Regions from separate parts of the Acidiphilium multivorum AIU301 genome, predicted to be linked through region 2. Evidence: predicted binding sites of a transcription regulator. Region 2 holds the regulator's gene; each other region holds the start of a gene.

Region 1 (9,616 bases), 1.5 Mb from region 2:
CGCACCGCGCCGGCCCCGGCACCGCTGGTTGCCGCCGCCGCAAGCACGACCAATTACGAGGAATGCCTGGCCTGCCAGTAGTCCGGCCGCCGCGTTCCCACGTCTTTCCGAGGATCTGCCTGAATGTCCGTCACCACCGCCGATACCGCCGCGCCCATCCCGGTCGAAACCCCCGCGCATTTCGACTTGCTCACGGAAAACCCGGTCTACAAGCCGTTCCGCTACCCCTGGGCCTACGAGGCATGGCTGACCCAGCAGCGCGTCCACTGGCTGCCGGAGGAAGTTCCCCTCGCGGACGACGTGAAGGACTGGCACCGCAACCTCACCCCCGGCGAGCGCAACCTGCTCACCCAGATCTTCCGCTTCTTCACCCAGGCGGATGTCGAGGTGAACAACTGCTACATGAAGCACTACAGCCAGGTGTTCAAACCGACGGAAGTGCTGATGATGCTGTCGGCCTTCTCGAACATCGAGACGATCCATATCGCCGCCTATTCGCACCTGCTCGACACGATCGGCATGCCCGAAGTCGAATACTCGGCCTTCCTCAAATACAAGGAGATGAAGGACAAGTATGACTACATGCAGGAATTCAGCGTCGACTCGAAGCACGAGATCGCCAAGACGCTGGCCGCTTTCGGCGCCTTCACCGAAGGGCTGCAGCTCTTCGCCTCCTTCGCGATCCTGCTGAACTTCCCGCGCTTCAACAAGATGAAGGGGATGGGCCAGATCGTCTCCTGGTCGGTGCGCGACGAGAGCCTGCACTGCAACTCGGTGATCAAGCTGTTCCGTACCTTCGTCGCCGAGAACCCGGAAATCTGGACCGAGGAACTGCGGCGCGAGATCTATCTCTGCTGCGCCACCATCGTCGATCACGAGGATGCCTTCATCGACCTCGCCTTCGAGTTCGGCGCCGTCGAGGGGCTGACCGCCGAAGAGGTGAAGCGCTACATCCGCTATATCGCGGATCGCCGTCTGCTCCAGCTCGGACTCAACCCGCTCTTCCATGTCGACAAGAATCCGCTTCCCTGGCTCGACGAGATGCTCAACGCCGTCGAGCACACGAACTTCTTCGAGAACCGCGCGACCGAATACAGCAAGGCCTCGACGGCCGGCTCCTGGGACGAGGTTTGGTCATGATGAAATCGTGTTCGGGACATTCGGGCAGACAGACGGGCCGAACCGGAACACTCTCCCCCTGACATGAAAAAATCTCCCGGTGAGGCATGTCCTCACCGGGTTACTATCGACCGCCCCGTCGGATGGTCCGATCTCAAGGCCAATTCGATGTTGTCTCATGCATCATGACCGTTCGCCGAAGGGGCGAAACCGAGCCCCGGCCACGGCCATGGGCGCAGCGCCGATTCAGGCGCGGCCTACCTTGTCGAGACGCCCACGCTGTCCGAAAAGCTGGTGCCGGGTGAGGGATTTGAACCCCCGACCTTCGGTTTACAAAACCGCTGCACTACCGCTGTGCTAACCCGGCGTTCTGTCTGAATAGCCGTGTTTTGCCGGGTTCAGGCTTCCGGTCAAGTGCCCTTCGGTGGCCAGCCGGCGGGCTTCGGAGGCTGAAGACTATTGCTTCAGTATTGCATGCGGCACGAAAAGCGACCACGGACAGAAGCCCTCGCCAAATGCCAGATCATGAACACCTGAAATCCGGAAGACGCAGATTTTCACCACGTCTGAAGTGATCCGTGGGCTTCATGGACATCTTGAACATGACATTGCCGAAGCCTTTTCCCGACCGGACGCTCATCGACGGAATTCTCGACTTCCGTGATTTCGACGGCATAACACGCCACGAACGCGCGGACGGGATCGATTATTTCATCAACGCGTTCTGGACGTCCGGCCAGCGCCAGGCCCACGCGATCCACGAGATTTCCTACCGGGCCTGCTTCAAGCCACAGCTTCCGGCCTTCTTCATTTCCCGCCTCACTGCCCCGGGCGATCTCGTGTTCGACCCCTTCATGGGCCGTGGCACAACGCTGGTGCAGGCGGCGCTGATGCAGCGCCGGGCCGCCGGCAACGACATCAATCCGCTTGCCGCGCTGATGTGCCGCCCCCGGCTGCGGCCGATCGATCTGCATGATATCGCCGATTCGCTGCGCAGCGTGGACTGGGCGCTCGGGAAAATCCGTCGCGACGACCTGCTGGCCTTCTACCATCCCATGACCCTCGCCCGCCTCGAGGCGCTGCGGGACTGGCTCGCCGAACGCGCCCCGCTGGGCGCCGTGCGGCCCGATCCGGTCGCCGACTGGATTCGCATGGTCGCGATCAACCGGCTCACCGGCCACTCCCCCGGCTTCTTCTCCGGCCGCTCGATGCCGCCCAACCAGGCCGTGTCCGTCACGGCGCAGCGTCGGATTAACGAAAGGCTGGGCCTCGCCCCACCCGAGCGCGACATCGCCGCCCTCATCCTCCGGAAATCGAAATCCCTGCTGCGCGACGGCACCGTTCCCGCCTGTGGCGCGCCTGGCCTGCACACCGGTCCGGCCTGGCATGTTCCGGGCCTGGCCGCGCGCTCGGTCGCCCTGGTCGTCACCTCGCCGCCGTTTCTCGATGTCGTGGACTATGCGGCCGACAACTGGCTGCGCTGCTGGTTCGCCGGGATCGATCCCGGCGCGGTCGCAATCGACCTGCACCGGAGCGAAGCCGCCTGGACGGAAATGGTGCGCCGCGTGCTCGCCGAACTGGCCCGGCTCGTGCGGCCGGGCGGCCATGTCGCCTTCGAGGTGGGCGAGGTGCGGCGCGGCCGGGTGCTGCTCGAAAAGCGCGTCTGGCAAGCGGCGGATGGCCTGCCCTTTCAACGGCTTGGCGTGCTGGTCAACCTTCAGACCTTCACCAAGACCTCGAATTGCTGGGGCGTCAGCAACGGCACGCGGGGAACCAATTCCAACCGGATCGTCATGCTCCGCCGGCTCTGAACGGCCCGCCTCAGCCCGCGATCGTCCCGTAGAGCACCGGCCGCCGGTCGGCCAGCAACGGATCGCGGCGGCGCACTTCGGCGAGGTGTCCGGGATCGATCCGCGCCATCAGTCGCGTCGGGCCGGCGCCCGCTTTGGCCAGCACCGCGCCGTCCGGCCCGCAGATCGAGGAATGGCCGATATAGTCGATCCCCGGCTCGCCGCCGCAATGATTGGCATAGGCGATGTAGACCTGGTTTTCATAGGCCCGGGCGGGGACCAGCGAATCCGCCACAACGTAATAAGGCGGCATCAGCGCCGTGGGCACCAGGATCAGGTCGGCTCCCGCCAGCGCCATCATCCGCGCCGTCTCGGGGAATTCGATGTCATAGCAGATCGCGAGGCCCAGGCTCAGCCCCCGCCAGGCGACAACCGGAAATCCATCCCCCCGTAGCGCGAACATCCCGCGGTCGAGATCCCCGAACAGGTGCACCTTTCGATAGATCAGCCGCGCGCCGCCGGCCTCGTCGATCAGGATCGCGCTGTTCGCGACCCCGTCGCCCACACGCTCGGGGAAGCCGAAGCACAGCGCGATGCCGACCTCGGCCGCGAGTGCCCTCGCCCGGCCGATTTGCTCCCCTTCCGGATCCAGCGCCAGCTCCCGCGCACGCGCCGCGCCGAGATTGTATCCGGTCAGGAACAGTTCCGGGAGCACCAGAAGATCCGCGCCGGCGGCGGCGGCGGCCCGCGCCTCCTCGCCGAGCAGGGTGTGCCCCGCTTCGGGATCGGCGAAACGGCCCTCGGTCTGGCAGATGGCAATGTTCACGGTCATGCAACAGGGATAGGCCCGCCGCGCCGCCGAGGCAATTGTCCATCGTTCGGGCGGCGCGGGCAGGCCCTTTGGGCCGCGGCCTATATCGGCGCCAGCACGAGGTGGTCGCCACGGCGGGCGATCGCACCCATCCGCGCGCCCTGGGAACCGGAGGCCATCACGATGTCCCCCGGCGCGATCAGGTCGGCGGCCGGGCCGAAGAACCCGTCATCCTCAAGGACGGAAAGCGCCTCGTTGCCTGCGCGATAGTGCCAGAGGGTGAAGCCGTTGGCGTAGGCGAGGACGGAAAGGTTGCGCAGGGTCAAAGTCATTTCATGTCTCCTTCTGAAAGCGGGCTCGGATCTTTCCGGCGGTTCCGGAATTTTTTTCCTGTTCGCCGGTCATTCTCCAATTCTGTTTCGCATCTGGACTCAGCGGTTCTGACGGGGCGAAGATCATCGCGACAGCTCCATGAGAACGAAACAAGAACATACTAACCAGAGGTTGTATCCGCCGCAAGCGTTAACTCATGGTTTTCCTTAATTTTTTCTTTCAAAGACCCATAAATCCGTTAAGAACAAGACGATGCAGCACGAAGATATCTGGCGGGCGATTGACGCGCTGGCGGCGCAACGGGGGCTGTCGGCTTCCGCCCTTGCCCGCAGCGCCGGGCTCGACCCCACCAGCTTCAATCCCTCGAAGCGCCGCACGCCGGATGGCCGGCTGCGCTGGCCCTCGACCGAGAGCATCGCCAAGATTCTCTCGGCCAGCAGCATCGGCATCGAGGCCTTCGCCGCCCTGGTCGGCGGCAGAAGCACGACGCCGGCCGGCACCAGCCGCCCGCGCCGGCCGGCGGTGCGCACCGTGCCGCTGGCCAGCCTCGCGCAGGCCGGCCAGGGCGGGTTCTTCGACGAGGGCGGCAACCCGACCGGCGGCGGCTGGGACCGCATCGCCCTGCCCGTCGGCGATGCCGGGATCGCCGGCGATCCGCACGCCTTCGCGCTCACCATCCAGGGCGATTCGATGGACCCCGTCTATCGCGATGGCGACATCATCGTGGTCTCGCCCGCGTCCCCCGTGCGCACCGGCGACCGTGTCGTCATCCGTACCGCCGGTGGCGAGGTGATGGCCCGGCAGTTGCTGCGCCGCACCGTCTCCCGGGTCGATCTCGGCTGCTTCAATCCCGCCTACCCGCCCCGCGGCTTCATGACCGAGGAGATCGGCGCCCTTCACCGCATCGTCTGGGCCAGCCAGTAGGAAGCGCTCTTCCCGCCGGCGCGGCGGGGCTGTAAGGAGACCGTCATGCGGTTGCCGACGCGCCATCTCCTGGGAATCGAAGGGCTCCACCCGCGCGACATTTCCGCCCTGCTCGACCTCGCCGAGAGCTACGTGCTGCTCAACCGGTCGGGCAAGACGCGGCGGGACGTGCTGCGCGGCCGGACGCTGATCAACCTGTTCTTCGAGGATTCCACCCGCACCCGCACGAGCTTCGAGCTCGCCGGCAAGCGGCTCGGCGCCGATGTGATCAACATGTCGGTCTCGACCTCCTCGGTCTCCAAGGGCGAGACCCTGCTCGACACCGCGGCGACGCTGAACGCGATGAACTGCGACCTGCTGGTGGTCCGCCACAAGGCCTCCGGCGCGCCCGCCCTGCTCGCCCAGAAGGTGGATGCGGCGGTGATCAACGCCGGCGACGGCATGCACGAGCACCCGACCCAGGCGCTGCTCGACGCGCTGACGATCCGCCGCAGCAAGGGCACGCTCGCGGGCCTCACCGTCGCCATCTGCGGCGATATCGCGCATTCCCGCGTCGCCCGCTCGAACCTGCTGCTGCTCACCGCGATGGGCAGCCGGGTGCGCGTCGTCGGCCCGCCGACGCTGATCCCCTCCGGCATCGACCAGTTCGGCGCCACCGTCTTCCATGACATGCGCGAGGGCCTGCGCGACGCCGATATCGTGATGGCGCTGCGGTTGCAGACCGAGCGGATGAGCGCCGGGCTGATCCCCAGCGCGCGCGAGTTCTTCACCTTCTACGGGCTCGACGCCGCCAAGCTCGCGATGGCGAAGCCGGACGCGCTGGTGATGCATCCCGGCCCGATGAATCGCGGCGTCGAGATCGACAGCCAGGTCGCCGACGACGCCACCCGCTCGGTGATCCGCGAGCAGGTGGAGATGGGCGTCGCCATCCGCATGGCGGTGCTCGACGTGCTGGCCCGGACGGCGCTCGCCCATGCATGACACGCCCCCCGACACGCTGATCCGCGGCGCGCGGATCGTCGATCCCGCCACCGGCCACGACGCGGTGGGCGACCTGCTGGTCCGCGACGGCGTCATCGCCGATTTCGGCGCCGGTCTCGGCCGGCCGGACGGCGCGGTGATGATCGATGCCGCCGAGCAGATCCTCTGCCCCGGCCTGGTCGATGCCCGCGCCTCGCTCGGCGAGCCCGGCTACGAATACCGCGAGACCATCGCCACCGCCGCCGAGGCGGCCAATGCCGCCGGCATCACCACCATCGCCGTGCTGCCGGACAATATCCCCGCCACCGACGACCCGGCGCTGGTCCGCGCCCTGGCTGGCGCCGGGGCTGCGACCGGGCGGCTCACCATCGCCCCCTACGGCGCGGCGACGCGCGGCTGCAAGGGCGAGATGATCGCCGAATACGGCCTGCTGCGCGCGGCCGGCGCGGTCGCCTTCTCCGATGGCGCGCGGGCGATCGGCCCGGCCGGGCTGATGCGCCGCGCCCTGTCCTATGCGCGCGGCTTCGGCGCCATGATCGTCCAGCATCCCGAGGAGCCGAGCCTAGCCGCCGGCGGTGCGGCGACCGCCGGGGCGCGGGCGACGCTGATGGGCCTGCCCGGAATCCCTGCCTGCGCCGAGGCGATGATGGTCGCCCGCGACATCCGTCTCGCCGAACTCACCGGCGGCGCGGTGCATTTCGCCCATGTCTCGACCGGCGAGGCGCTCGACCTGATCCGTGGCGCGAAACGCCGGGGCCTCGCGATCACCTGCGACACCGCGCCGCCCTATTTCGACCTCAACGAGAACGCGATCGGCGATTTCCGCACCTATGCGAAGCTCTCGCCGCCGCTGCGCAGCGAGGCCGACCGCCTCGCCGTCTGCGCCGCTTTGGCCGATGGCACGATCGACGCCGTGGTCTCCGACCACCAGCCGCGCGACGCCGACGACAAGCGCCTGCCCTTCGCCGAGGCCGCGCCCGGCGGCGCCGGCCTCGCCACGCTGCTCGCGATCACGCTGGCGCAGGTGCAGTCCGGCGGGCTCGGGCTGATCGCGGCACTCTCCCTGCTGACCGACCGGCCGGCGCGGCTGTTCGGGCTGGATGCCGGGCGCATCGCCCGCGGTGCGCCGGCCGATCTCTGCCTCTTCGCCCCCGAGCGCCCCTGGCGGATCGAGGCCGGCGCCCTGCCCGGCAAGGCGCAGAACACGCCCTTCGACGGACGGCCGGTCGAGGGTGTGGTCACCGGCACGTGGAAGGCCGGGCGGCGGGTGCACGGATGATCGCGCCCTACGCCCTGCTCGGCTACCTGCTCGGCTCCATCCCGTTCGGCCTGCTGCTCACCCGTGCGGCCGGGCTCGGCGATGTGCGGCGGATCGGCTCGGGCAATATCGGTGCGACCAACGTGCTGCGCACCGGGCGCAAGAGCCTCGCCGCGCTGACCCTGCTGCTCGATGGCGGCAAGGGCGCCGTCGCCGTGCTGCTCGCCCGCCATGCCGGCAGCGCCGCCGCCGATCTCGCCGCGCTGTTCGCGGTGATCGGCCATCTCTACCCGGTCTGGCTCGGCTTTCGCGGTGGCAAGGGGGTGGCGACCGGCCTCGGCGTGCTGCTCGCCCTCGCCTTCCCGGTCGGCGCCGCCTGCTGCCTGATCTGGCTCGCCATGGCGTTCTGGCGGAAGATTTCCTCCCTCGCCGCGCTGACCGCCTTCGCCGCCGCCCCGCTGCTCGCCCTGCTCGCCGGGCGCGGCCATGCGGCGCTGGTTGCCCTCGCCATCGCCGCCCTCGTCGTCTTCAAGCATCGGGCCAACATCGCGCGGCTGCGCGCCGGCACCGAGCCGAGGATCAGGCTCTCGGCGTGAGCGACAAGGCCACCCTTCTGCGCCTGATCCGCACGGAGGGAGTGGGGCCCCGGACCTTCCGCCGCCTGCGCGAGCGCTTCGCCAGCCCCGGGGAGGCTCTGGACGCGCTGCCCGCCCTCGCCCGCCAGGTCGGACGGCGGGGCAACCTGCGGATTCCCCCGCCGGCCGAAATCCGTCGCGAGCTCGACCGGCACGAGGCGCTCGGCGCCCGCCTGATCTTCCTCGGCGATGCCGACTATCCGCCGCTGCTCGCCCTGCTGCCGGATGCGCCGCCGGTCATCGCGGTGAAGGGCGATGTCGCCCTGCTCCATCGGCCGGTGGTCGCCGTGGTCGGCGCGCGCAACGCCTCCGCCAACGGACGGCGGATCGCCGCGGACATCGCCGGCGAGCTCGCCGCCGCCGGCCATCCGGTGGCCTCCGGCCTCGCCCGCGGGATCGACGCCGCGGCGCACGAGGCGGCGCTGCGCGAGGGCACCACCATCGCCGCCATCCCCGGCGGGCTCGACGTGGTCTATCCGCCCGAGCACCGCGACCTGCAGGCCCACATCGCCGAGGCCGGCGCGGTGGTGGCCGAGGCGCCGCCCGGCACCGCCCCGCTCGCCCGGCATTTCCCCAAGCGCAACCGCATCATCGCCGGGCTTGCCCTCGGCGTCGTCGTCATCGAGGCGGCGCTGCGCTCCGGCAGCCTGCTGACCGCCCGCTACGCGCTGGACTATGGCCGCGAGCTCTTTGCCGTGCCCGGCTCGCCGCTCGACCCACGCGCCCGCGGCGGCAATGACCTGATCCGCCAGGGCGCCTGGCTCGCCGAATCCGCCGCCGACATCCTCGCCAACCTGCCCGACCGGCCCGGCGCGCTGTTCCCCGACGCGCGAATCGCCGCCCCGCCACCCGGCCTCGGCGAGCCGCCCGACGCGGCGCCGGAGACCGGCGACGAACTCGACCGCGCCCGAAGCGAAATCCCCCGGCTGCTTTCCGCAAGCCCCGTCAGTGTTGACGAACTGGCAAGGCACTGCCAGTTCTCCACATCGGCCTTGACCGCCGTGCTGACCGAGCTCGAACTTGCCGGCCGGATCGAAACCCTGCCGGGCAACCGGGTCTGTCTGCTCTCCGAGTGCTGAACGGGATACCGCGCTTACATGAATGCCATCGTCGTCGTTGAATCCCCCGCCAAGGCCAAGACGATCAACAAGTATCTCGGCGACGGATTCACCGTTCTCGCCTCCTTCGGCCATGTCCGCGACCTGCCGCCGAAGGACGGCTCGGTCCGCCCGGACGAGGATTTCGCGATGTCCTGGGAGGAGGACGCCCGCGGCGACCGCCAGGTCGCGGCCATCGCCAAGGCGCTGAAAGGGGCGGACACGCTCTACCTCGCCACCGACCCCGACCGCGAGGGCGAGGCGATCTCCTGGCATGTCCGCGCCATGCTCGAGGCGCGCAACGTGCTCAAGGGCAAGCAGGTCCGCCGCATCACCTTCAACGAGGTCACCAAATCGGCGGTGCAGGCCGCCCTCCGCGCCCCGCGCGACCTCGACACCCCGCTGATCGAGGCCTATCTCGCCCGCCGCGCGCTCGACTATCTGGTCGGCTTCACCCTCTCGCCGGTGCTCTGGCGCAAGCTGCCCGGCAGCAAGAGCGCCGGACGCGTGCAGTCGGTCGCGCTGCGGCTGATCTGCGAGCGCGAGGCCGAAATCGAGCTGTTCCGCCCGCGCGAATACTGGACGATCGAGGCCGAGTTCCGCACCCCCGCCGGCGCGCCGTTCCGCGCCCGCCTCACCCATCTCGACGGCCGCAAGCTCGACCAGTT
Region 2 (9,616 bases):
GCCCGTCGGTCATCAGGTTTTCCGCCTCGAAAACCGTGGTCGACGGCGTCGCCGTGGTGGGGGCGCGGGTCATCAGCTGGCTCGCCTCCATCTCCAGCGTCGCGGCGCCGTTCGCCGCCAGGCTTCTGACCACGTCGCGCTCCGAGAGAATCCCGAGCAGGTCGCTGTTCGGCGACTGCACGACCACAGCGCCGATGCGCTTCTCCGCCAGCACGACGACCACCTCGCGGATACGCGCCTCAGGCGGCACCGAGATCAGCGCGGTGGGTTTCCGTTTCAGTATCGCAGCCATCGTTGTCATCGCAAACCTCCCGAGGACGCCCTCGCCGCACGACGGCGCGGCGGACAGGCTCATTCCAGACCAGACTATGTCGGCGGTTTCGCCCAGATCAACACAAATGGTTCATCTCGCCGGATTTTCATCATCCCGTGCGGCGCATCCGGCCGCAACCCACGCCTCCTGAGCCGCGACGATGGCGAGTTCGTCCGTTCCGAGGGCGGCGGTGATGCGGAGCAGTTCCGTCGTTGCTGCCGCAGCGGCGGTCAGGGCCGCGTCAAGCCGACGCGACGGCAGGTAATGGGCCATGAACAGGGCGGCGAAGGCATCGCCTGCGCCGGAGAACCGCCCGGCGAGGCGGGGTACGGAGATCTGCCGGCGCCCATCCGGGTCGATGGCGAGGATGTCGAGCATGCCGGGCGCCGTATCCGCGCCGGCGAAACCGGTCAGGACGACCAGCCTCGTGCCAAGCGCCTCCATGGCGGCGAAGGCGCTGGACCGGTCCGTGGGGGTGGTGCCGGCAAGAATGCCGAGCTCGAAGGCGTTCGGCAGCGCGATATCGGCGCGCGGCACCAGGGTTTCGCGGATCGCGGCGATCAGCGGCGGCGGCACGTAGGCGCGCCCGTCATCGCCGATGACCGGATCGCAGACATAGAGCGCCGCCGGATTCGCCGCCCGCGCCCGGCTGACGGCCTCGCCCACCACGGGAACCGCGGCCGCGGCGCCGAGATATCCGGACAGCACCGCCTCGCACCGCGCGAAGGCGCCGCGCGCGGCGAGCCCGTCCAGCAGGGCGGCAAGCCGCGCCGGCTTCACCGGGCCACCCTCGGCGCCGCCATGGCCGGGATGATGCGACAGCAGGACCGTCGGCAGCGGCCAGACCTCGTGGCCATGCCGCGCCAGGATGAAGGCCGCGCCGGCATTGCCAACCGCGCCGTTGAGCACCTGTGACTGGATCGAGAGAATCGCCATGGCCCGGTTTGGCGGCAGGGCGCGCGGCCTGGCAAGGGCCGGCGGTTGCATGCCCGCCTTCCCTGCGCCATCTCACCGGGCAAACGTCTTCATTCATTGTCGAAAGGTCTTGCCGTGGCGCGCATTCCCAAGCTTTTTCAGCCGGTCAGCTTCCGCAGCGTCGAGGCGCGCAACCGCATCGTTGTCTCGCCGATGTGCCAGTACAGCGCGATCGACGGCCTCGGGCAGGACTGGCACATCCAGAATCTCGGCGCCAAGGCGATGGGCGGCGCCGGCATCGTCTTCACCGAGGCGACGCATGTCTCGCCCGCGGCGCGGATCACCGCCCATTGCCTCGGCCTTTGGAATGACGGGCACGAGGCTTTCATGAAGCGCCTCGTCGCGCTGATCGAATATGGCGGCGCGGTGCCGGCGATCCAGATCGCCCATGCCGGCCGCAAGGCAAGCCAGACCCAGCCCTGGAAGGGCGACGGGTTCGTGGCGCCCGATGCGGCGGATGGCTGGCTGCCGGTGGCGCCGAGTCCGCTGCCCTTCGCGCCTGATCGCCCCGCTCCGCACGAACTCACCGCCGGCGAGATCGCCGCCATCGTGGGCGATTTCGCCGCGACCACGGCCCGCGCCCGCCGCGCCGGGTTCCGCATCGTCGAGCTTCACGCGGCGCATGGCTATCTGCTGCACCAGTTCCTCTCGCCGGTCAGCAACCATCGCACCGACGCCTATGGCGGCGATCTCGCCAACCGCGCGCGGATCGTGATGGAGGCGATCGACGCGATGCGGGCGGAATGGCCGGACGACCTGCCCTTCTTCGTGCGCCTGTCCTGCACCGACTGGATCGAGGGCGGATTCGACGCCGACCAGGCGGTGACGCTGTGCCGCTGGCTTGCCGCCCGCGGCGATGTCGACCTGATCGACAGTTCGACCGGCGGAATTTCGCCGCAGCAGAGGATTCCCTCGATCCACCCCGGCTACCAGGTGCCGTTCGCCGAGCGCATCCGCCGCGAGGCCGGGATCGCGACCGGCGCGGTCGGCATGATCCGCGAGCCCGAGCTTGCGGCCGAGATCGTCGCCAACGAGCGGGCGGATCTCGTCTTCCTCGCCCGTGCCCTGCTGGCCGACCCGGCATGGCCGATCCGCGCGGCGCAGCATTTCGGCCTGCCGGTTGATCTCGTGCCGCAATATCAGCGGGCTCTCGTCTGACCTTCGGCCGGGTCGCGCCAGCGTCACGAAGGTCTTGACGCGGCGCGAATCGGCCCTTTAAGAACAGATGTTAGCGTTTTGTTCCCAAAAGCGTCCTGTCGGCCCCGGCCATTGCGGCGCATTCGGGGCAAGAAGCCGGAGAATGCCCGATGCTCACCCGCAAGCAACACGAACTGCTGGTCTATATCGATCAGCATCTGCGCCGGACGGGCTGCTCCCCGAGTTTCGAGGAGATGAAGGAGGCGCTCGACCTCAAGTCGAAATCGGGCATTCACCGGCTGATCGGCGCGCTGGAGGAACGCGGGTTCCTGCGCCGGCACAAACACCGCGCGCGGGCGCTGGAAGTGCTGCGCCTGCCCTCGGATGCCGCGGCGGACCGGCCGGATACGGGCTTCGCGCCCAATGTGATCCGGGGCGATTTCACCGCCCGCCTGCAGGGCGCGCGCGCGGCCGATCCGGCGGCGGCCATCACCCTGCCGCTCTACGGGCGGATCGCCGCCGGCCAGCCGATCGAGGCGCTGCGCGAGCACCAGGCCGAAATCGAGATTCCCGCCTCGCTCGTGGGTCCGGGCGAGCACTACGCGCTCGAGGTGGCCGGCGATTCGATGGTTGATGCCGGGATCCTCGATGGCGACACCGCCATCATCCGCCGGGGCGAGACCGCCGAGACGGGGCAGATCGTCGTGGCGCTGATCGACGATGTCGAGGTGACGCTCAAGCGGCTGCGCCGGCGCGGCAACTCGACGGCGCTGGAGCCGGCCAACCCGCGCTACGAGATCCGCATCTTCCCGGCCGAGCGGGTGAAGGTCCAAGGGCGGCTGGTCGCGCTGTTCCGACGCTACTGAGCCGGCCCCACCCCCCTTTGACCCGCCGGCCAACCGGGCCGATATTGCGCGCATGAGCGTGTGGGGGAAGATCATCGGCGGCGTCGCGGGGTTCGCCGTCGGCGGGCCGTTCGGCGCCGTGGCCGGCGCCGCGCTGGGCCATGCCGCCGATACCGGTGACCTCGGCTCGCTCGGCGCCCGGCTCGGCCGCGCCCTGCCGCTCGACTCCGCCCGCTTTGCCGCCCTGCTCGGCCGGCGCGAACAGGTGTTCGCCATCGGCGCCACCGTTCTCGCCGCCAAGCTCGCGAAATGCGACGGGCCGGTGGTCCGCGCCGAGATCGACGCGTTCAAGCGGCAGTTCCGCATCGAGGATGCGGCGATCCCGACGATCGGGCACCTGTTCGACCAGGCGCGCGAGGATGCGTCCGGCTTCGAGCCCTATGCGCGCCAGCTCGGCGAGAGCTTCGCCGACAACCGCCTTGCCCTCGAGCAGGTGCTCGGCGCGCTGTTCGCCATCGCCCGGGCGGACGGGCCGGTGAACGCGCGCGAAGCCGACATGCTGGCGCGGATCGGCGCGCTGTTCGGCCTGGGCGAGGCGGCCCGCGCCCGGGCGGCGAACCCTTCGGGCGGCAATCTCGGTGAGGATCCGTATCAGGTGCTGGGCATCGCCCGCACGTCCAGCACCGAGGCGATCCGCGCCCACTGGAAGGCCCTGATGCGCGAGAACCATCCGGACCAGCTTGCCGCGCGCGGCGTGCCGGCGGAGTTCATCGCCCGCGCGACCGAACGCGTCGCCCGGATCAACGCCGCCTGGGACACCATCAAGCGCGAGCGCGGCGCGTGATCTCGCCCAACCGGGACGCGCGGCCGGCGGGAATGCCGGTCGATCACCTGGTGCTCCACTATACCGGCATGCGCAGCGCGGCTGCCGCGATCGAACGGCTCTGCGACCCGGCGGCGAAGGTTTCGGCGCACTATGTCGTCGACGAGGCGGGCGGCCTTCACGCGCTGGTCCCCGAGCGGGACCGCGCCTGGCATGCCGGGATCAGCTTCTGGCGCGGCGCGCGCGGGCTGAACGACCGGTCGATCGGCATCGAGATCGTCAATCCCGGCCATGAATGGGGTTATGTCCCGTTCCCGCCGCAACAGGTCGCGGCGGTCATCGAGCTTTGCCTTGGCATTCTCGGCCGCCATCCGATCCCGCCGCGGAACGTGGTCGGCCATTCGGACATCGCGCCGGACCGCAAGCAGGACCCTGGCGAGCTGTTTCCCTGGCCGCAACTCGCCGCCGCGGGGATCGGCCTGTGGTCGGCGGCGGCGGGTGCCGCGGGCGACGATCTCGCCGCCGATCTCGCCGCGATCGGCTATGACGTGGCGCTCGACCGCGCCGCGGTCGTGGCCGCGTTCCAGCGGCGGTTCCGGCCCGAACGGGTCGATGGTGTGGCGGATGCCGGCACGCGCGCCCGCGCCGCGGCGATCCGCGCCCTGTTCGGCGCCCATTGACCGGGCGCTGGCGATCGCCCAAGAAGCGCGGGCCAGACGGTTGGACGGCCGCCGTGCCGCTCGCGGCGCGGAGGAAAGTCCGGGCTCCATGGAATGACGGTGCCGGCTAACGGCCGGCGGGGGCGACCCCAGGGAAAGTGCCACAGAAAACATACCGCCGGTACGCCTCGGCCTGCCGGCAAGGGTGAAAAGGTGCGGTAAGAGCGCACCGCGCCGCCGGCAACGGGGGCGGCAGGGAAAACCCCACCGGGAGCAAGACCGAATAGGGGCGACCGGCGGCATGAGCGATCATGGCCGCGGAGGGATTCCGCCTCGTCGCCCGGGTTGGTCGCGCGAGGCACGCAGCGATGCGTGTCCCAGATGAATGGCCGTCCAGCATCCGCGAGGGTGTGGACAGAACCCGGCTTACAGACCGTCTGGCATTTTTGCCCCCGCGCGCCGCCCGGCCATGCCCGCGCGCGATTAGGCAATCGGGGCCGGCTCTGCTATGAGTGAGGTCAGATTTCCCGCCCAATGGAGTGCTTGACCGGCATGACCAGCACCGCCGATTCGACCGCCGTACCCGCTTCCGAAGACCCGGCCGCCGCGCCCGACGGCGTCTATGACGCCGCCTCGATCAGCGTGCTGCGCGGCCTCGATGCGGTGCGCAAGCGGCCCGGCATGTATATCGGCGACACCGATGACGGATCCGGCCTGCACCACATGGGCTTCGAGATCATCGACAACGCGGTGGACGAGGCGCAGGCCGGCTTTGCCGACCGGGTCGATGTCGTGCTCAACGGCGACGGCTCGATGACGGTGACCGACAATGGCCGCGGCATCCCGACCGACATTCATCCCGAAGAGGGGATTTCGGCGGCCGAGGTGGTGCTGACGCGGTTGCACGCCGGCGGCAAGTTCAACCAGAATTCCTACAAGGTGTCCGGCGGGCTGCACGGCGTCGGCGCTGCGGTGGTGAACGCGCTGTCGGAATGGATGGAGGTGCGCATCTGGCGGGACGGCAAGGAGCACCTCATCCGCTTCGAGAACGGCGACACGGTGGCGCCGCTCGCGGTGGTCGGCGCGTCGGAGCACGGCACCGGCACCTCGGTCACGTTCAGGCCCTCGGCCGCGACCTTCACCCGCACCGAGTTCGATTTCGCGATCTACGAGCGGCGGTTGCGGGAGCTTGCCTTCCTCAATTCCGGCCTGACGATCAACCTGCGCGACGAGCGGCACAGCGCCGTTCAGGAGGCGCATTTCCGGTACGAGGGCGGCCTCGTCGAATTCGTCTCCTGGCTCGACCGCGCGAAGACACAGCTGTTCTCGCCCCCGGTTACCGCGTTCAAGGACGATGCGCCGGGCGGCATCAAGGTCGAGTTCGCGCTCGCCTGGAACGACACCTATCACGAGACGATGCTCTGCTTCACCAACAACATCGTCCAGCGCGACGGCGGCACCCACCTCGCCGGCTTCCGCTCGGCGCTGACGCGCGTGGTTTCCAAATACGCGGAGAGCCTCGGCAAGAAGGACAGCCTCTCGCTCTCCGGCGAGGACATGCGCGAGGGGCTGACGGCGGTGCTTTCGGTGAAGGTGCCGGACCCGAAATTCTCGTCGCAGACCAAGGACAAGCTCGTCTCCTCCGAGGTGCAGCCGCTGGTGCAGGCGGCGGTGGCGGATGCGCTGGAACACTGGTTCGAGACGCACCCGAAGGAAGGCAGGCTGATCGCCCAGAAGGTGATGGACGCCGCCTCCGCCCGCGAGGCCGCGCGCAAGGCCCGCGAACTCACCCGCCGCAAGGGCGTGCTCGACATCTCGACCCTGCCCGGCAAGCTGGCCGACTGCCAGGAACGCGACCCGGCGAAGTCGGAAATCTTCATCGTCGAGGGTGACTCGGCGGGCGGCTCGGCCAAGCAGGGGCGCGACCGCAAGACCCAGGCGATCCTGCCGCTGAAGGGCAAGATCCTCAATGTCGAGCGGGCGCGGTTCGACCGGATGCTGGGTTCCGCGGAAATCGGCACCCTGATCACCGCCCTCGGCACCGGCATCGGCCCGGCCGAGCCGGAGCAGGGCGGGTTCGACATCTCGAAGCTTCGCTATCACCGCATCGTCATCATGACCGACGCGGACGTCGACGGCTCGCATATCCGCACGCTGCTGCTCACCTTCTTCTTCCGCCAGATGCGCGAGCTGATCGAGCGCGGGCACCTCTATATCGCGCAGCCGCCGCTCTATCGCGTCAAGCGCGGGAACGAGGAGCGCTACCTGAAGGACGACGACGCGATGGAGGCCTACCTCTTCGAGCGCGCGCTGGCCGAGGTGGCGATCGAGGGTGTGGACCTCGCGGCCGAACTGCCGTTCATGCGCGAGGCGGCGCGGCGGATCGCCGATCTCGCGCGGGATATTCCGGTGGCCTATGTCGAACAGGCCGCCATCGCCGGACTGCTCGGGGCGACGCCCGAGGCCGCCGGCGATCTGGCGCCCGTGCTCGCGGCGCGGCTCGATGCGATTTCGCTGCCGAACGAACGCGGCTGGATGGTCGCGGTGGATGCCCAGGGTGTCACCATGGCGCGGACCGTGCGCGGCGTTGCCGAGCGGCACACGATCGATCTCGCGATGCTGCGCTCATCCGATGCGCGCTGGCTCGCCGAGCGGTCCGGCCGCCTCGAGGCGCGCTTCGCGACCGCGCCGCAACTGGCGCACGGAACCGCGGCGCAGCCGGTCCGCGGCCCGTCCAGCCTGATCGAAACCCTGTTCGGCATCGGGCGCAAGGGATTGTCGATCCAGCGGTTCAAGGGGCTGGGCGAGATGAATCCCGACCAGCTCTGGCAGACCACGCTCGATCCCACGACCCGCCGCCTGCTGCAGGTGCGGATTGGCGACGCCGAGGACAGCGACCAGATCTTCTCGACCCTGATGGGCGATGTCGTCGAACCGCGCCGGGAATTCATCGTCGGCAATGCGCTCAAGGTCGCCAATCTCGACGTGTGACCGCGGCTGGAGCGGTCCGGTCCGCTGCCGGGAGTGCTGATGGTATCCGGAATGCATTCCGTGACATGCATTGGCGCATTTGCGCTAGTGGCTGCTTGGCGGAATGGAATTTCGGGCGGGCGAAGCCCGTTCGACGGTGCTGTCGGCCAGCATGTCGTGGATGATCAAGATGTGATTGCCCGGGGACTGTCTGATCGGAAAGGACTGACGTTATAATTCAGCCCATCATGCAGCGTCTGTCGCGGGGACAGTTATTCGGGATCGCCATCGTGCTCGTGATTTCCACGAGTTTTATCGCGGCTGTCGTGTATGGCGCCGTGTTCGGTGATACACAGGCCGCGAAACATTATTCCGCAGTGGCGCCCGGCGAACAATAGGCCAGGGCACCGGGTCGCGGCCGCGCCTTCAGTTCGGCAATCGTTCTGCCGGCATGACGGGACATCCAGGCCACAACGCACGGCATTCGAACCGGTCGGAAGATGCCTCGACATCCGCCTTTGTGCCGGCAGGGGCGATTGTAGCCTCTCAACGATGGATGGCCGGATCACCTGATTCGGGGAAAGTCATCGCCAGGAACAGTTTCAGGCTCGGATTCATGTTGGCCGCACACCAGGCAAGGACGTGATCAATCGTCGGCGCCTCCTCCAATTCACAGAACTGCACGCCCGAAGGGGCCAGTCTGCTCACCGAAACCGGCACGAGGCCGGCGCCGATCCCTTCGGCCGCGAGGCTGACGATTGTCGTCTGCAACTGGGTCTCTACCCGGATCGTCGGTCTGAATCCCCCCGCGTGGCAATACTCTTCAATCACGTTGCGCAAGGCGGGCGCGGTTTCGGCGGGCGTGAGGATCAGCGGCAGGTTTACCAGATCGTCGCGGCAGATCAGGCTCCGCGCCGCCAGTTCATGCCCGGCCTGAAGGACGACGCAAAGCCGCTCCCGATAAACCGGCCGGACTTCGAGCCCGCGCACCGGCGGCGGCGGAAACATGACGCCGAGGTCGAGTTGCCCCGCCATCAGATCGCTGACCAATATGTTCGGCATCACCTCCCGCAAACGTAATTCCACGCCCGGCAGGTCGGTCATGACCCGGCGGGCCAGTTTCGGAACGATGGTTTGGGCGGCATGCATCATGAAGCCGAGGGAGAGTTCGCCTATTTCGCCGGAAGCCGCGCGGCGTGCGTTGCGACACGCCCGATCGAAGAGGGTCACGATCTCGCGCGCCTCGGCAACAAAACGAAGGCCCGCTTGCGTCAGGCGCACATGGCGGGAATGCCGATCGACGAGCCGCACCCCAAGATCCTTCTCAAGGGCCATGATCTGCCTGCTGAGCGGCGGTTGGGTAAGGTTCAACCGCTCCGCTGCGCGCCCGAAATGGAGCGTCTCGGCGAGTGCGATGAAGTAACGCAGCTGGCGGATATCGGGCATGATACCGAATAAGCATCAATCGGGACGTTAATCGGTATTAGACAGTATCAATCGATGAGTCTACATGCCCGCCATGCTGTCGACCCTCATCATCGTCATCCCCGTCTTTGCCTTGATCTTCGTCGGCTGGCTGGCGCGGCGCCTCGCCGTGCTTGGTTCGAATGCGACGACCGAACTCAACCGCTTCGTCGTGTATCTCGCATTGCCGGCGCTACTGTTCGATATCGTCGCGCATGCCCGTTTGTCGGAGATCTGGCAGCCGGGCTTTATCGCCGTGTTCGCACTCGGATGCCTTGCCGTCTTCGCGTTGACGATCCTGGTGAGCCTGAAGCGGCCATTGCATCTGGCCGATGCGGTGATCGACGGACTCAATGCGGGCTATGCGAATGTCGGCTTCATCGGGTTTCCGCTGGTGGCGGTCGCCATCGGCCGCAATGCGCTCGGGCCG
Region 3 (9,616 bases), 1.2 Mb from region 2:
CAGCATCACGGGCGGTACCCTGCTGGTGTCGAATGATTCGGCCCTCGGCGCAGCAGGCGGCAATCTCTTGCTGAGTAGCGGCGGCACGCTCGGTGCCATGTCGCCGTTCAGCACGGCGCGCCTGATTGATGTCGCCAAGACCGGTGGCAGCCTTGCCGGCCCGGCCGGAACCTCTCTCGACCCGACCACCGCCAATGCCCTGACCTTGACCGGAACGCTCAACCTCGCCGGAACCCTCACCACCAGAGGCACGGTGATTGACAACGCCACGAGCCAGACGAACACGGGAACCGGCAGCGCGCCCGTTGTCACTGTCGCGAATGGTCTTTTCGAGGTCGGAGACAGCATCCATGGCAGCACCGTTCTGCACGCCATGGTCACCGTCGATGCCAGCGCCATTCTGCGCGGTCACGGCACCATCGCCGGCGATGTCGCGAACAATGGCGGCATTGTCGCCCCTGGCGGCACCATCGGCGTCATGACCGTCACGGGCAACTACGCTCAGAACCCTGCCAGCACGCTCTCGATCGAGATCACCCCCAACGATCAGGCGCCCGGCATCAGCTACAGCCAGCTCGCCGTGACGGGCTCCGTCCAGCTCGCCGGCGGCCTCGCCGTCAATGCCGATTCCGGCATCTACCGCCCCGGCTCGCGCTACGACATCGTCCATTCCGGCGGCGGTGTCTCGGGACAATTCTCAACCGTCGCCTACAATTCCGCGCTCGCCAGCTATCTCTTGCCGCAGGTCCAGTACACCGCCGACAATGTCTATCTCAGCCTGAACGTCGGCCCTCTCGCCTTTTCCTCGGGCAGCGGCGTCGCCGGCAATGCCTACATCATCAATCAGGACATCCTGGACACGACGGATGCGGTCCTCGCCTCGCGGAAAGGCTTCTGGCTTCACGGATTGGGCAGCTTCGGCCAGGCCAATGACGGGAATATCACCGACGGGGGCGCCATCATCGGCTATGGAGCCCGGATCCGGCCCGGCTTCCTTCTCGGCGTCGCTGTCGCCGGCACCGCCAGCAGCAGCAACACCGCCTACCAGCAGATCTCAAACCGCCAGATCAGCCTCTCCGACTACGGGATCTATCGGCACGGTCCATGGCGGATCGCGTTGACGCTGGGCCTCGGCCATCTCGGCGTGAATTCCCGCCGCAGCCTCGTGCCGAGCGGTCTGGTTGCAACGGGAACCGGCCATGGATGGTTTCTGGGTTCCGGCATCAACGCCAGTTACACCGATCATATTGACCGCGGCTTCATCACGCCTTTCGTTGCCGCACGCTATCTGCACGTGTCCCAGGAAGGTTTCGCTGAACATGGCGCCGGCTTGCTCGATCTTGCCTATGGTCGGCAAGGCAACGATCTCGGTGCGATCGGCGCGGGCGCCAGAGCCGGGTACCAGATCAGGACCTTCGGGCTCGATCTTGAGCCCTGGATCGAGGTCGGCGGCACGTCCTATCTCGGCAACCGCCTGCTCGCTTCCACCGAGACTCTCGGCACCGAGATCATGCCGGTGAGCGCGCAAGCGGCGCCAAGCGCAACCCTCGACACCGGGCTCGGACTGACCCTCCGCACCCAGCACGGCTGGAAAGGCCGGCTCGTCTATATCAGCCGCAGAGGCGACAACACCTCCCTGAATGCATTCAATTTCACGGCAACCTGCAATTGGTAGCGACAGGAACTGCCGCCCGCAGAGCGGGGCGTGGCGGCAAGCTGGCCGGCGACGATCGGCCAGAAAAACCCTGCAAAATCGATGGAGCGGGTGACGGGAATCGAACCCGCACAGCCAGCTTGGAAGGCTGGAACTCTACCATTGAGCTACACCCGCAACGCCACAGGGTATAAGCGCAGCGCGCGCCGCCATCAATAGAGCCGGGCGGGACAATGCCGGGCGGGACAATGCCGGGCGAGACAAGCCGCGCCCGCGCGGCTATGCTGCCGCCATGCCCGTCACGCACGAGGTTTTCAACCAGGCCGGCGAACCGCCGGCGCACGACGCCTTCACCGGCGATGCCGCCCTTCTCGAGGCGGTTTCCGCCTTCGGCGCCGGCTGGGCCGCCCCCCATCTCGCCGCGGTCGGCGCCCGAATCGGCTCGCCCGAACTGCGCGCCCTGGCGCGGGAGGCGAATCGCAACCCGCCCGAACTCGCCGCCTTCGACCGCTTCGGCCACCGCATCGACGAGGTCGCCTTCCACCCCGCCTGGCACCGCCTGATGGGCATGATCCGCGCCGACCGCTTCCACAGCCTGGCCTGGACCGAACCCCGCCCCGGCGCCCATGTCGCCCGCGCCGCCGTGGCCTATCTCTGGGGCCAGGGCGAGCCCGGCGTCTGCTGCCCCGCGGCGATGACCTTCGCCGCCACCGCCGCCCTCGCCCACGCGCCCGACCTGCTCGCCCGCTTCCGCGACCGGATTCTCGCGCCCGGCTACGACCCGCGCCCGCTGCCGCCGGCGGAAAAACCGGCCCTCGGCGTCGCGATGGCGATGACCGAGAAACAGGGCGGCTCGGATCTGCGCCAGACCCGCACCACCGCGACCCGCGCGGGCGATTCGTGGCGCCTGACCGGCCACAAATGGTTCTTCTCGGTCCCCACCAGCGACCTCTTCCTCACCCTCGCCCGCACCGGCGAGACGATCTCCTGCTTCCTCGCCCAGGGCTGGCGCGACGACGGCAGCCGCAACGCGGTGCGCATCCAGCGCCTGAAGGACAAGCTCGGCAACCGCTCCAACGCCTCCTCCGAGGTCGAGTTCGACGGGCTGGAGGCGGTCATGGTCGGCGCCGAGGGCCGCGGCATCGCCACCATCATCGAGATGGCGCATCTCACCCGCCTCGAATGCGCGCTCGGCGCCGCCGCGCTGATGCGCCAGGCCACCTCCCTCGCGCTCCACCACGCCGCCCATCGCCGCGCCTTCCAGCGCGCCCTGATCGACCAGCCGCTGATGCGCGCCGTCCTCGCCGACATGGCGCTGGAGGCCGAGGCGGCGCTCTGGCTCGCCCTGCGCGCCGCCGCCGCGACCGATGCCGCCGCCCGTAACCCGGCCGAAGCCGCCCTCGCCCGGATCATCGTCCCGGTCGCGAAATACTGGACCTGCAAGCGCGCCCCCGCCCTGCTCGCCGAGGCGCTGGAATGCCACGGCGGCAACGGCTTCGTCGAGGAACACCCGATCGCCCGGCTCTACCGCGAGGCGCCGCTGAACGGCGTCTGGGAAGGGGCGGGCAACGTCATCTGCCTCGACGTGCTGCGCGCGCTGACCCGCACGCCCGAGGCCGCCGCCGCCCTCGCCGCCGAACTCGCCCCCGCCCGCGGCGCGGACACCGCGCTCGATGCGCTGATCGCCGGCGTCGAGGCGATGCTCGAACGCCCCGAATCGGCCGAGCCCGTCGCCCGCCGCCTCGTCGAGCATCTCGCCCTCGCCCTCTCGGCCGCGCTGCTGCTCCGCCACGCCCCCGCCGCCGTCGCCGAACGCTTCATCGCCGCGCGCATCGTCCACCCCGCGCTGGCCTTCGGCGCCGCCGGCGCCACCGGCGGCGACGCCGATCTCCTCGCCCGCGCCGCCGTCATCCCGGACGCCTGCCCAAACGCCTGAAGGACCGACCGCCCATGCCCGAACCCGTCATCGCCCCCTACGGCACCACGCGCGCCGGCGCGAAGGTGCGGCGGATCACCCTCGCGAACGCGGCCGGCATGTCGGTCAGCCTGCTCGACTATGGCGGCATCGTCGACGAACTCCTCGCCCCCGACCGCCGCGGCCGCCTCGCCAATGTCGTGCTGAGCTGCCCCACCCTCGCCGACTACGAGACGAAAAGCCCCTATTTCGGCGCGCTCGTCGGCCGCTACGCCAACCGCATCGCCGGCGCCGCCTTCACCCTCGACGGCGTCCGCCACACCCTGCCGGCCAACGAGGGCGCCAACACCCTGCATGGCGGCCCGGCCGACGGCCCCGCGCCCAATTTCAGCCACCGCGTGTGGGACATCGTCGCCGCCACCGGCAGCGCCCTCACCCTCCGCCTGCACAGTCCGGACGGCGAGAACGGCTTCCCCGGCGACCTCACCGTCTACGTCACCTACACGCTGACGCCGGACAACACGCTCCGCCTCGACTATGCCGCCCGCGTCGCCGGCCGCGCCACGGTGCTCAACCTGACCAACCACGCCTATTTCAACCTCGCCGGCGGCGGCACGGCGCTCGACCACGAAATCGCCGTCGCCGCCGCGCGCTACCTCGCGCCCGATGCGGCGAACATCCCGACCGGCGCCATCGCCCCCGTCGCCGGCACCTGGCTCGACCTCACCCGCCAGCAGCGAATCGGCCCCGCCCGCGCCGGCCTCGACCACTGCTTCGTGCTCGACAAGCCCGAAGGCGTCATCGGCCCCGCCGCCCTCCTGCGCGACCCCGCCTCCGGCCGCGTCCTCGCCGTCGAGACCACCGAGCCCGCCGTGCAGGTCTACGCCGCCGGCAAGCTCGACCTGCCGCCCTACGGCCCCGGCGACGGAATCGCCCTCGAAACCCAGCATTTCCCCGATTCGCCGAACCGCCCCGCCTTTCCCTCCACCAGGCTCGACCCCGGCGAGGCCTTCCGTTCCAGCACCGTCTGGCGCTTCACCACCGACCAGACGAGAACATGACGAGAACAAATGGTTAATAAATTCTTACCAAACGTGTTGCCGATATGTTCTCTTCATGCAAAACTCATCCTCGACGGGCAACCCGGCGCCCGCTAGACTAATTTCGCGCTCCGGTTGCATCACGCCGGCCCGCCCAACACGCTTCAGGAGTTACCGATGGAAAAGAACAAGGCACTCGACGCCGCCCTGGCCCAGATCGAGCGCGCCTTCGGCAAGGGCTCGATCATGCGCATGGGCTCGCGCAGCGAATCCGAGGCGATCGACGTCATTTCCACCGGCTCGCTCGGGCTCGACCTCGCCCTCGGCATCGGCGGCCTGCCCCGCGGCCGCGTGATCGAGATCTACGGCCCCGAATCCTCGGGCAAGACCACCCTCGCCCTGCACGCCGTGGCCGAGGCGCAGAAGCGCGGCGGCACCTGCGCCTTCGTCGACGCCGAGCACGCGCTCGACCCGATCTACGCCCGCAAGCTCGGCGTCGATGTCGACAACCTGCTGATCTCCCAGCCCGACACCGGCGAACAGGCGCTCGAAATCGCCGACACCCTGGTCCGCTCCGGCGCGATCGACGTCCTCGTGGTCGACTCCGTCGCCGCCCTCGTCCCCCGCGCCGAGCTCGAGGGCGAGATGGGCGACAGCCATGTCGGCCTGCACGCCCGCCTGATGAGCCAGGCGCTGCGCAAGCTCACCGGCTCGATCTCGCGCTCGAAGACCCTGGTGATCTTCCTCAACCAGATCCGCCTCAAGATCGGCGTCATGTTCGGCAACCCCGAAACCACCACCGGCGGCAACGCGCTGAAATTCTACGCCTCCATCCGCATGGACATCCGCCGCATCGGCTCGATCAAGGACCGCGAGGAAGTCACCGGCAACCAGACCCGCGTGAAGGTGGTCAAGAACAAGCTCGCCCCGCCCTTCCGCCAGGTCGAGTTCGACATCATGTACGGCGAGGGCATCTCCAAGGTCGGCGAACTGCTCGATCTCGGGGTGAAGGCCGGCATCGTCGAGAAATCCGGCGCCTGGTTCTCCTGCGACAGCCAGCGCATCGGCCAGGGCCGCGAGAACGCGAAACAGTTCCTCCGCGACAACCCCGACGTCGCCGCCTCCATCGAACAACGCATCCGCGCCCAGGCCAACCTCGTCGAAGCCGCCATGATCACCGACGAAACCGAAACCGAAGCCGCCGATTAATTTGCTCCTGCCCCGGCGGCGCCCCCAGCGCCGCCGCCCCCACTCGATCGACCTCACCGGAATAATGGCTATGGGGGGGGAAACCGGACTGGCGGGTTTGGGCGGAGAGTATCTAATAAGGAATATTATCACATATAGACGCGCCGAAGTGTGCGTGAAGCCGAACACGCTTTACGAAAAGTCGTTTGTGGCCTCTCCCGCGGTGCAGGCATGAATGAAGCGCTGCCCGAAATCGGTTAACATATATTGAGAGCGAACCCTGACACCAACTTGCTCTCGCGGTTCATTGCCAAAAATTGGCTCCTGATTCCCCTGTTGAAAAATCCCCGCTAGTCCGAGTTGATGTAGGTGGTTCATGTAGAATTGCACGTTTTCAGGGTAGGTCAGTCCGGTTCTTGGGAGCTCATCAACTTCCACTCTGCTCGCACCCGTAAATAGATTCAGCTTTCGGTCGTAGTCCCTTGCTTGCCTATCCGGTTGTTACCCACACCCACTAAATGTAGGGTGTGTCCATTCCCCGGAATAAAGCTCGTCAAAGGTTGGTGCGGCTGCCCTACCCGCGATTCCGAGCAGCGAGCGGAACGCGTTGAAGGGATAGAGGCGCCGGTTGAACCGAAACGTGAATTCATTGAGGTAGGCTTGTAGATGTTTGGCGCTGACCCCGTGATGGATGCCGTTGATCCAGGTCTTCAGGTTGGTAAAGACCAAGTGGACGATCGGCAGGAATTCTTCTGCCACCTCCGGGTCGCCGCATTCGGCGATTGCATGGTGGTCGAACCCGCGCCTTCCGAGACCGGCATAGCCGCTCCAGTCGTCGGTAACGATCAGCGATCCGGGAGCAACGGCGTTTTCGACGAATCCGCAGAGCGAATTGGCGCTACGGTCGGGGACAACAGCGAGACGAACGCGTCCCGCGTAGCGACCGTCTTTCCGATTGTCGAGCTTGGTTCCCGGTTTCCGGTGGCGCACCTCCACGGCACAGGCGACGAGAACCTTGTGATGGACACCCCGTCCATCGCCTCGGGTTCGTCCTCCAACCCACGTTTCATCCACTTCGACGTGTTCTTGCGGCGTGTCGCCAATCTTGTCGCGCTCGGGGCGCACCATCCCGGCGCGCAGCTTATGAAGGATGCCGAAGGCGGTCTCGTAGCGCGACAGGCCGAGTTGCCGCTGAAATTGGACGGCCGACATTCCGGGCGTCTGGCTGGCGATCAAGTAAGCCGCCCAGAACCAAGTCGACAGCGGCGTGTGACTGCGTTCCATAACGGTCCCAGCCATCAGGCTTACGTCTTTGCGACAGGCCCGGCAGCGCAGAACGCCCGGGCGCGCCTCGAAACGGAACGGCTCGCCAACGACGCCGCACCTTGGGCAGGCGAACCCTCCATTCCAGCGGGCGCTTTCGAGATAGGCGGCACAGGCCGCGTCGTTCGGGAAAATACGCTGGAATTCCGGCAGAGACTGCGGGAACGGCAGGTCTTCACGGGCCAGGACATCCATGCCCAACACTAGATCTAGTAGGTATGGGAGTCAACCGGATAGGCAAGGTCCCTTGTATGAACATAATCGAACCTGCGACCTTTGAGGTTCGATAGTATTTTTGCTTCATCACTGGAAATCTGTCTGATTATGATCGGGTAAGATGGGTGCGCCTCGTGCGCACGGTCACTATCTACTGACCGACTAAGCAGCTCCGAAAACAGTTCGTCGATGGGCGTCCCTTCTGGCTCGTAGCGAATACCCTCGACGATTGGGCCGAGAATCTGAGGAGCAGGGGCAATTCTCTTTTCCTCGGGCACCCGCCGCACTGCCCGATCAACAAACTGTCGGAATCGGTCTTGGTATGCGGCGAGAAGTTGAACGGGTGCCAAAGCTAAGTGCAAAACCTTTGCCAGATCGGTCAGAATTTCTCCTGTTTGCTGTGCAGCCGAGAGCGTTGCGTCCCTGATCGGAAGTTGACGGATAAGCTCCTTTGCTATCTCCGTACCTAGGTCGTTTCCCGACGAGCTATTTTCGGTCAATTTTCGCTCCTTTGCAACAAATCTGGGAATCGTCACGATTTCGACAATATAGCAGTGAGCTAGCATAGCAGTGAGCTAGCTCCTTCAACGTCTCCCCTCAGCACGGCGCTGCCTCGCTTCTGCTTACTGCTGTTGCTGGTGAACGCAGGGGTGCGCTCCATACTTTGTACTCGCGCCTTAGCCCGGCAAGCACAGAGTGGGTGCGCGCGGCGATTACCATCCTACGAATGGCAGCTTTCGGCGCTGACCTCATGACGTCCTAGCGTCCGACAAGGGTCGCAAGCCACCACCACCCCCTGATCCTCCTATGCCGCCGCCCCCACCGGCGCAAAAATCCTTGCCCACCCCCGCCCGTCCGTGTTCCTGTTCCGTTCATGGACCTCGCCGCCCGCTTCCGCGCCATCATCGACGGTTTCTGCCAGGCCGTCGCCGTGCGCGGGGCGGCGCGAAATCTGGCGCCTGACACGCGCGCCCTTTTGCTCCTCCTCTGGACCCGCCTGCGCCGCGCTGCTGCCCGCTTCGCCGTCCTCGCCGCCGGCGCGCCGCCGCCCCGGCCGCGCGCGCCGAAACCCCGTCCCGCCCGGCCCCGCGCGCCCGACCTGCCCCGCCGCCGCGGCTGGGTTCTTGCTCCCATCCCCGAGGCCGCCGGCATCGCCGGCCGCCTCCGCGCCCTGCTGGAGGATCCGGCGACCATCGCCCTGATCGGGACCGACCCGCGCTTCGGCCGCATCCTCCGCCCGCTCTGCCGCACCCTCGGCCTGCGCCCGCCGCCCTGCCTGCGCCGCGCCCCGCCCGCGCCGAAACCGCGCCCCCCGCGCCGCCCCCGCGTTCGGCACCCGTTGGCCCCGGCAAACGACCCGCCCAACCGCCTCGAACGCGCCACCCCGCTCTGGCTCGCCCGCGCCCCGCCCGCCCGTGCCTGACCCCGCCGCGCCCCCCCGCCCGCCATCGCCCGATGCGCGGATGCCTGCCCCTGCCCGCCGCTCGGATGACATTGCCGCAACCCTGCGGTATGGCTCTGCGCACAACACGTTTCAGGGATCACGGGCCTTTTCATGACCTCCAGCAACGACATCCGCGCCACCTTCCTCGACTTCTTCGCCCGCAACGGCCACGAGGTGGTGCCCTCCGCACCCCTGGTGCCGCGCAACGACCCGACGCTGATGTTCGTCAATGCCGGCATGGTGCCGTTCAAGAACGTCTTCACCGGCCACGAGCACCGGCCCTATGTCCGCGCCGCCTCCTCGCAGAAATGCGTCCGCGCCGGCGGCAAGCACAACGATCTCGACAATGTCGGCTACACCGCCCGGCACCACACCTTCTTCGAGATGCTCGGCAACTTCTCCTTCGGCGACTATTTCAAGGACGTCGCGATCGAGAACGCCTGGACCCTGCTGACCCGCGACTTCGGCCTGCCGAAGGAAAAACTCCTCGTCACCGTCTACCACGAGGACGACGAGGCCGCCTCGCTCTGGAAACGGATCGCCGGATTGCCGGATGAGAAAATCATCAGGATCGCGACCGACGACAATTTCTGGCGCATGGGCGATACCGGCCCCTGCGGCCCCTGCTCGGAAATCTTCTACGATCACGGCCCGTCCATTCCCGGCGGCCCGCCCGGCAGCCCGGACGAGGATGGCGACCGCTTCATCGAGATCTGGAACCTCGTCTTCATGCAGTTCCTCGAGGAGCCGGCCGGCGTGCGCAACCCGCTGCCCCGCCCCTCGATCGACACCGGCATGGGCCTGGAGCGCTTCGCCGCCATCCTCCAGGGCAAGCA

What was found. The regulator LexA, encoded in region 2, represses DNA repair genes until DNA is damaged. The targets are predictions, from matches to a motif close to TGTTCTANNTANGTTC.
Region 1: a site for LexA is predicted at 4,196-4,211, ahead of ACMV_RS05630 (S24 family peptidase). Genes of this name have one in related genera too.
Region 3: a site for LexA is predicted at 4,665-4,680, ahead of recA (recombinase RecA). Genes of this name have one in related genera too.

Annotation. Positions count from the first base shown of each region.
Region 1 covers NC_015186.1:1,279,729-1,289,344, forward strand. Annotated here, with positions in the region: gene ACMV_RS05600 (ribonucleoside-diphosphate reductase subunit alpha) at 1-81, shown strand, start outside; gene ACMV_RS05605 (ribonucleotide-diphosphate reductase subunit beta) at 124-1,140, shown strand; tRNA gene ACMV_RS05610 (tRNA-Thr) at 1,412-1,486, opposite strand; gene ACMV_RS05615 (DNA methyltransferase) at 1,722-2,930, shown strand; gene ACMV_RS05620 (carbon-nitrogen hydrolase family protein) at 2,941-3,741, opposite strand; gene ACMV_RS05625 (hypothetical protein) at 3,822-4,052, opposite strand; gene ACMV_RS05630 (S24 family peptidase) at 4,306-4,977, shown strand; gene ACMV_RS05635 (aspartate carbamoyltransferase catalytic subunit) at 5,023-5,958, shown strand; gene ACMV_RS05640 (dihydroorotase) at 5,951-7,237, shown strand; gene plsY (glycerol-3-phosphate 1-O-acyltransferase PlsY) at 7,234-7,812, shown strand; gene dprA (DNA-processing protein DprA) at 7,809-8,930, shown strand; gene topA (type I DNA topoisomerase) at 8,949-9,616, shown strand, end outside.
Region 2 covers NC_015186.1:3,500,813-3,510,428, forward strand. Annotated here, with positions in the region: gene ACMV_RS16000 (CBS domain-containing protein) at 1-301, opposite strand, end outside; gene pdxY (pyridoxal kinase) at 404-1,300, opposite strand; gene ACMV_RS16010 (NADH:flavin oxidoreductase/NADH oxidase) at 1,364-2,446, shown strand; gene lexA (transcriptional repressor LexA) at 2,596-3,291, shown strand; gene ACMV_RS16020 (TerB family tellurite resistance protein) at 3,344-4,114, shown strand; gene ACMV_RS16025 (N-acetylmuramoyl-L-alanine amidase) at 4,111-4,773, shown strand; RNA gene rnpB (RNase P RNA component class A) at 4,806-5,197, shown strand; gene gyrB (DNA topoisomerase (ATP-hydrolyzing) subunit B) at 5,305-7,743, shown strand; gene ACMV_RS16035 (LysR family transcriptional regulator) at 8,269-9,168, opposite strand; gene ACMV_RS16040 (AEC family transporter) at 9,233-9,616, shown strand, end outside.
Region 3 covers NC_015186.1:971,571-981,186, reverse strand. Annotated here, with positions in the region: gene ACMV_RS21780 (autotransporter-associated beta strand repeat-containing protein) at 1-1,675, shown strand, start outside; tRNA gene ACMV_RS04245 (tRNA-Gly) at 1,758-1,831, opposite strand; gene ACMV_RS04240 (acyl-CoA dehydrogenase family protein) at 1,947-3,590, shown strand; gene ACMV_RS04235 (aldose epimerase family protein) at 3,605-4,630, shown strand; gene recA (recombinase RecA) at 4,787-5,818, shown strand; gene ACMV_RS22100 (Abi-alpha family protein) at 5,990-6,235, opposite strand; gene ACMV_RS04225 (IS1595-like element ISAcr1 family transposase) at 6,299-7,315, opposite strand; gene ACMV_RS19655 (Abi-alpha family protein) at 7,330-7,836, opposite strand; gene ACMV_RS04220 (hypothetical protein) at 8,211-8,759, shown strand; gene alaS (alanine--tRNA ligase) at 8,892-9,616, shown strand, end outside.